Regions from separate parts of the Gorillibacterium sp. sgz306347 genome, predicted to be linked through region 3. Evidence: riboswitches for the same ligand, from Rfam matches in the RefSeq annotation. Region 3 holds a riboswitch; each other region holds the start of a gene.
What was found. A riboswitch is a leader RNA that binds a small molecule or an ion and turns the genes downstream of it on or off. The one in region 3 is predicted to bind cyclic di-AMP.

Region 1: it holds a riboswitch for cyclic di-AMP, as region 3 does, so the genes downstream of both, AC6I6H_RS05260 (CAP domain-containing protein) here and AC6I6H_RS15190 (C40 family peptidase) in region 3, are expected to answer to the same signal.
Region 2: it holds a riboswitch for cyclic di-AMP, as region 3 does, so the genes downstream of both, AC6I6H_RS17725 (resuscitation-promoting factor) here and AC6I6H_RS15190 (C40 family peptidase) in region 3, are expected to answer to the same signal.

The regions. Positions count from the first base shown of each region.
Region 1 covers NZ_JCAPET010000006.1:52,254-54,515, forward strand. Annotated here, with positions in the region: gene AC6I6H_RS05260 (CAP domain-containing protein) at 364-1,059, opposite strand; cyclic di-AMP (ydaO/yuaA leader) riboswitch at 1,064-1,196, opposite strand; gene AC6I6H_RS05265 (aminotransferase class V-fold PLP-dependent enzyme) at 1,290-2,262, opposite strand, start outside.
Region 2 covers NZ_JCAPET010000039.1:25,316-27,577, forward strand. Annotated here, with positions in the region: gene AC6I6H_RS17725 (resuscitation-promoting factor) at 1-1,070, opposite strand, end outside; cyclic di-AMP (ydaO/yuaA leader) riboswitch at 1,321-1,497, opposite strand; gene AC6I6H_RS17730 (ABC transporter ATP-binding protein) at 1,935-2,262, shown strand, end outside.
Region 3 covers NZ_JCAPET010000028.1:3,863-6,124, forward strand. Annotated here, with positions in the region: gene AC6I6H_RS15185 (hypothetical protein) at 1-512, shown strand, start outside; cyclic di-AMP (ydaO/yuaA leader) riboswitch at 786-924, shown strand; gene AC6I6H_RS15190 (C40 family peptidase) at 929-1,396, shown strand; gene AC6I6H_RS15195 (hypothetical protein) at 1,570-2,133, opposite strand.

The DNA.
Region 1 (2,262 bases), on a different contig from region 3:
AGGAGATGCAAAAAAGCAACTAATTTTATTGTAATCGCTATAATTCACTCGAATAGATGCCTGGAAGCAACTATTTCTTCCGTTTACTCCGAATATCGCTTCTTTCACGGGAAATAAGTGCGTAGAGGATACTATTTCGCAATAGAACCAAAAGTCACTGGAAATAAGGATCGTATTGCACCTATTAGCGTCGTCCGTCTCCGGTTATGCGTCGGCTCGATCTTCTCAGCCGCCGTTTTCTCAGCCTGGAAAACAATTGCAGGACGAATTTTGAGTCAAACCGCGCCGGAATGTCCAAAAGAGAATAACCGTCGTGGATGAGGTCTTCATCCGTTCATTAAGTTCGGGCCGGAACGAAGCGCGTCAGCCCGTAAATTCTTGCACCCAAACGCCGTTGTAGTAGGCAACGCCGATTTTGGTATAGTTGGCGCTCAAAATGTTCTTTTTGTGGCCGGCGCTGTTCATCCAGGCCGTCATAACCTCTTGCGGCGTCCGTTGGCCTTTGGCGATGTTTTCGCCGGCATAGGAATACGAAATGCTGTAACGGTTCATCATATCAAACGGAGACCCGTAAGTCGGGGACGTATGATCAAAGTAGTTGTTGGCATACATATCTTTTGCTTTGTCCAGCGCCATATTCGACAGCGCCTTGTCCAGAACCAGCGGCTTCAGGCCGGCTGCGGCGCGCTCTTTGTTTACGATGTTAAATACCTGCTCGGCATATTCGGATACACTGGCCGCCGGAGTTGAAGCTGCCGGTGTTTTCGGCGCCGTCGCTGCCGGAGCGGCAGGCTTTTTCGCCGGTGCAGCTACCGTTTTGGCGGGAAGCTGGATTTTCATCCCCTGCCAAATCAGGTTCGGATTCGTGAGGCTAGGGTTCGCTTTGATTAAAGCTTGCAGCGTCACGTTGTTCTTAACCGAGATTTTCCAAAGGGTATCGTTCTGCTGAACGGTGTAAGAGGCGGCATCCGCGGTTCCGGTTCCAAGCAGAGGTGCGGCAAGCAGGGAGCCGGCCAAAACCGCTTTGAACCAACCGTTTTTAAACATGGTGCGTTTCATGAAGACACTCTCCTTAGGCGGCCTGCGAGGTTAGCTGACGGGTTCGGAAAGAGGAGTCCTCCCGACCGGAATGATCCGGTTTCACCCCAATAATGGTTTCCCCACGCCCTGGTCAAGGGCTTCGGCCAAGATAGGTGGTCCGACCGCCTATCATTCTAGCATATGTTTTGCCGATAGATAACTAGAAAAATGTAGAAAAAATAAAAAAACGGCGGTTTTCCGCCGTTTTTTTATTTGAAATCGTCCAAAAGGCCGAACCACTTTCCTCCGCAGCCCGAGCTTTGCGCCGAATGATGACGGTAATCGTTCCTCCGCTCGTCGTACCGGTAATCGGCAGCCCAAAGCGGGCCGCGCAGCGCCACCTCGCGAACCGCGTGGACGATTCGCGCCACCTCGCCGTCCGTCATAATCGGATGCAGGGACAGGCGCACCCAGCCCGGCTTCTCGGAGAGACGTCCGCTTTCCACCCGTTCCCGGATCCGGTCGGACGTTTTTTTGTCCAGGCCGAACAGGAAATGCCCGTATGTACCTGCGCAGGAACAGCCTCCGCGCGATTGAATGCCGAACCGGTCGTTCAATAACCGCACAAATAACGGGAAATGAACGGTTTCGCTAAAAAAGCTGACAATCGGCAGCCGATCCCGCAGCCCGCCGTCCAAAACATGGACCCCCGGAATGGGCCGGAGCCCCTCCAGCAGCAGCCGGGTCAGCGTCTGTTCCCGGGCCGCTATGGCGGCTTCCCCCATCCGTTCCTTCAGCTTGACGGCGTACGCCGCTTTGGCGGCTTGAAGAAATCCGGGCGTGCCTCCGTCCTCGCGTTCCTCCAGCTCTTTGACGTAGGTGCAGCCTCCCCACCGGTCCGTCCATAACACGGTGCCTCCGCCAGGCGCATCCGGCGCGCTGCCTGCGGCAAGCCGCCCGTCAAATACCAGCACCCCGCTTGACCCGGGGCCGCCGAGAAATTTATGCGGAGAAAAATATACGGCGTCAAGCCGCTCCTCTTCGTCGGCGGGATGCATATCAAGCGTGGTGTACGGCGCGGATGCCGTCCAATCGGCAAAGGCCAGCCCGCCATGGCGGTGCATAAGCTTTGCCAGTTCGGCAAGCGGCGGCATGACCCCCGTCACGTTGGAGCAGGCCGTAAACGCGCCGATTTTCACCTTGCGGCTGCGGTGGCGCCAAAGCTCCTCCTCCAGCTTTTCC
Region 2 (2,262 bases), on a different contig from region 3:
TTGTTGCCCTTGACCGCGCTGCCGGTATCCTCGGCGCGGCGGTAGCCGATTCCTTCGATATACACCCACCAGCCGAGCGGAATGACGCCCGGATCGACCGCAATGGTGCGGCCCTCGGTCACTTTGGTGCCGGTACGGGTGATGCCGAAGCCGCTGTCTCCCGGGCTTTTGCCGGTAGACGGAGCGTGGGCGGAATAAGCCGTCAAGGTAACGTTGCTGATAAGCTTCTTATAGCTGACGGGCACACCGTCCTTCACGACAGTCTGCGTCTTTGCTTTCGATGCCGTTTGTGCCGCAGGTTTCTTCGTTTCGGGCTTGGCGGCCAGCGTAACCACCGGTTTTTTGGTCCCGACTGCGACGATCTTGTTCACGCTCTTGGCGGCGACCGCTTCGGAAATCGTACTCTCCTTGACCAGCTTGCCGTCTTCAAAAACGCGCTCCTTGGTAATGACCTTGCTTCCGGCTTTCCCCTCCTGGAGGGTCTGCTGCTTGCCTTTCAGCAGTTTGTCGTCATTCTGGGTGGTCACCTTAAAGGCAATCGGAACGACCTGCTTGGTCTGCTCCTTCGTAACCCGGACGATCTGGATTGCTGCGTGGTCGGTTAGTGTTTCGTTCAATGCGAGGGATAATTTGTCGTCCGTATTGACGGTGATGCGCGCCTCCCGGAGCGCCGCGTCCACCGTTTTTTCAACCGTGTGGAACAAACGGGTCTTTCCGTCTGCCGTTACCGTAAAGCTCCGTGCCCGGGTCAGCTCGATCCGGTCGCCGTGCTTCAATTTGGCGTCGAGCGGCTGGGACAGCTTGTCATAGCTGCCTACCGTTACGCCTTGATCCTCCAACACATGCTGCACAGTTAGTCCGTGCGTTTTGACTTCCATCTCCTGGCCGTCTACAACAAGCGCAATCGTTTTGTTGTAGGTGCCGTTCAGCAACATGAAAAACATAATGGTCACCGTTAAAGTGAACAACGCGAGAAATGTATACCTGCGCAGGTTTTCATGCTTCCAACGCAATGCGAAGGACATGCTGGATGATCGTTTTACATGGGGATTCAAATTCGTGTCTCCCACTTCTTCGGTCCTCCTTGAGAGCCTCGCCATCGACTGTTATGCATGATTCCATCTGACGTGACTAGGGATTTTGGTGTTCGCTCATCACTGGCGCCAATTTCCGTTTTCAGCCTGCCGGTCTCACGGCCCGTGTGTAACGCCTTCACCTCGCTTTCTCGAAAACTTATCCATTTGAGTCTCTTAGGACCTCGGAACACAAAAAAGCCCTAAGAAGAGGAACTTCTCGGAGCAAAAAAACACCCGCCCGATCAATACCTCTCTCTTCACGCTTACGAGGTTAGCTGACGGATTCGGGCGCGAGAGTCGCCCTACGGAGAGCTAAAATCCTCCCCGATTCACCCCTAAACCTGCAGGCTGCCGGTTGCTTACCCCGGCCGTCCGCTTGCGGTTCCCCCGTTTCCCAAATGGAACTCAGCGATAATTTGGAAAATTGGCATGGTAATATTAAGTTATCCTGAATGTATATTACGCCCTGCGTCTGCACATGTAAAGGGCGGCCGTCCCGGAATAAACAGCAAAAAAAAGGCATACTCAGCCAAAATCCGCAAATGGCCGAATAAACCTTGCCTGTTTCTCCTTATATCGGGCTCTAGCCCACCATTTTCTCACGATTTCAGAGTTTCTTTGCTTCCAAGCCCTACAAGTTTATAATAAAATGGAACAAATCCTTCACTTATACAACGCACGAACAGCCCCAAAAGTTGCACCGGTTTGGAAAGATTTTTACGATTTTTTGAAGACCGGTCCAGCCTCCTTGCAACCGCTTTTAGGCGGGAAGGATTGCTTTCTATTCGGACGGGCTTCCCCGGCACGGAAGCGCCGCTTTGCGGCGGTGCCGGACGCCTGTCTTTTCGGCGGTGAACCATGGAAACGATTTTGGAAGTGGAAGGCCTCTTTGGCGGTTACCTCTACAACAAACCGGTAATCCGCGACCTGACCTTTACGGTCGGCAAAGGGGAGATGGTCGGCCTGATCGGGCTGAACGGCGCAGGCAAAAGCACGGCCATCAAGCACATTCTCGGGCTGATGGAGCCCCAGCGCGGCGCGGTGCGCGTTCGCGGCGCCGGGCTGCGCGACAACCCCGAAGCCTACCGGTCGTCGTTTGCGTTCGTCCCGGAAAGCCCGGAGCTGTACGACGAGCTGACCATCCGGGAGCACCTGGAATTGACGGCCCGCGTCTACGGCCTCGACC
Region 3 (2,262 bases):
ATCCCCGCCTGAACGGCGGCTACCGGTTCGTCAAAGGAATCCGCACGCTGTCGCCCTCCTTTTACATCCTGTACCTGGCCCGGATTCTGCTGACCCTCCTCCCCGTCTGGCTGCTTTCCTCCCGGCTCGGGGAACTGGCGGGCAGCGTAGCCGCCCTTTTCGACAACCGGGAAAAGCTGCTTTTGTACGGGCTGGCGTTTCTGGTGTACGGCTGGCTGCTCCACCTGGTCTTCATTCACCTGCAATTCGGAAAAACGGCCGGAAAACCGCTTTCCGGTACCAGCATCCGGACATTTGCCGGCTTCCTGCCCATCTGCGGGGCGGCGGCGGCCGTTCTGATTCTGTCGGCGCTGCTCTCGGGCGCGGTTAGCGCGGCCGCTCTGATCAACGCCAGCCTGTGGTCCTTCCTGCTGTACCAGGCCTACAGCTTTGCCGGCACCTTTCTCGAGCTGTGGGGTATTGCCGCGCAGGGCAAGCTGTTTGCCGCCAAAGCCGGAGATTTGCCGGAGTAAATGAAGTTTGTGTAAATATATTCTTTGAAATCCGACACTCCATCGCTTCAAAAGGTTTCATCGTTCACAAAATTGTCACATTTACCGAAAAGCAAACGCCTTGCTCCCGCAAACCCGCGGAGGCAAGGCGTTTTTTGGCATAATCCGATCCTCATTATTACCCCTCAACCGCCAATTTGAAACGCATTTTCAAAAAAACCTTCGCTTACGGGGGAGGAAACTTGTCCCAAAGGGAGAATACGTATTTCTATTGATCGAAAACAGCTTTGGTCATGTCACTTTTTGCCGAATTTCCGCCGATGCGGAAAACGGGGGACTTCTTCACCGGGTGAATTGATTCTGATGTCAAGGAATCATAGGGAACCTTCGACCGAACCCTCAACTAACCTCGTAGGCTCCGGAAGGAGAAATTGATTTTGAAGAAAGTTGCTTCGGTTTTGCTCGGCCTTACTCTGTCTGTGGGAGTTTGGGCGGGAAGCGCTTACGCGGATTCCGCCTCCCAACTGGAAGCAAAGGTAGACAAGCTGATCGGGATTGAGTACAGCTATGGCGGCACGACAACCAGCGGTTTCGATTGCTCGGGCTTTACCAAGTATGTATTCAAGCAGTTCGGCATCGACCTGAACCGCAGCTCCAGGGATCAGGCCAAGCAAGGAACAAAGGTCGATCGCGACGACCTTCGGGCGGGAGACCTCGTTTTCTTCGATACGGGAGGAAACGGAATCTCTCATGTCGGCATTTATCTGGGCGACGGCGTCTTTGTACATTCGTCGACGAACAACGGCGTAATCCGGAACAAGCTGAGCGAGTCCTATTACGCCAAGCGCTATGTTACGGCACGGCGCGTATTGAGCGGTGAGGAGTACAAGGAATTCGCCAGTTAAGCTGACGAAGCCTATGGTCGGCAACCGCATACGACTTGGAAAAAACCTGTGAGATCGGGCCCCCGCCCGGGTTCACAGGTTTTTTTCGTCCTGCGAGGATGCTCTTTCGCGCAAGGCCCTGCTAGTGCCGTTCCATGAGGCGCCGGCTCTCATACGGTCGCGGGCCTGACCGCTCAAGCGGTCCGGAACAGCCTCGGACGCAGGCTGACGCCCTCCAGGTGCCCGCGCAGCTGCCCTTGGTACACAAGCGAAAACTCCGGCAGCCGGGTAAAATCGTCCGGCCTCACAAGAGCGGCCGGCTTGCCGGCGATCGGCAGCCCCTCTGCTTCGAACAGCGAAGCGACAAATTGGGAGCAGAAGAAAGCGTATTTCCGCTCCATGCGGATATTCAGCAGCACGCCGAACAGACCGAGCAGGTTGTAGCGATACTGCTCTTTATCCCGCTCAAAGCGTTCTATGTATTGCTTCATGCGCGCGTATGCCTCAGGAGCCACCCGGCAAGCGTAAAGGGCGCAGCTTGCTTCGGCAAACAGTTCCCCGCGCAGGTCTTCCTTTACAAATCCCCCGATAAACGGATTGTGCGCCCGCTTCCGTCCGAAGCTGTACACCTCGTTCAGCTCCGCGTCAAAAGCAATGGAAGCATGGTTCATCGGCGCTTTCGTCACCCATTTGATCAATCGGGTAAACCAGGTCCCCGTATCCGTAAGCAGCACATATACAACCCGTTCTTCGTTCATGCTTCGTCCCGTCCCCATGAATAAATGATGTTTGGTTTCTCTCTATGGCTTAACTTTACATCGGATCAAGTCCGGCACAAACCATCCGCGGATGGGTTTCCGACTTGGACCAAAGTCGGGGAACCGGCA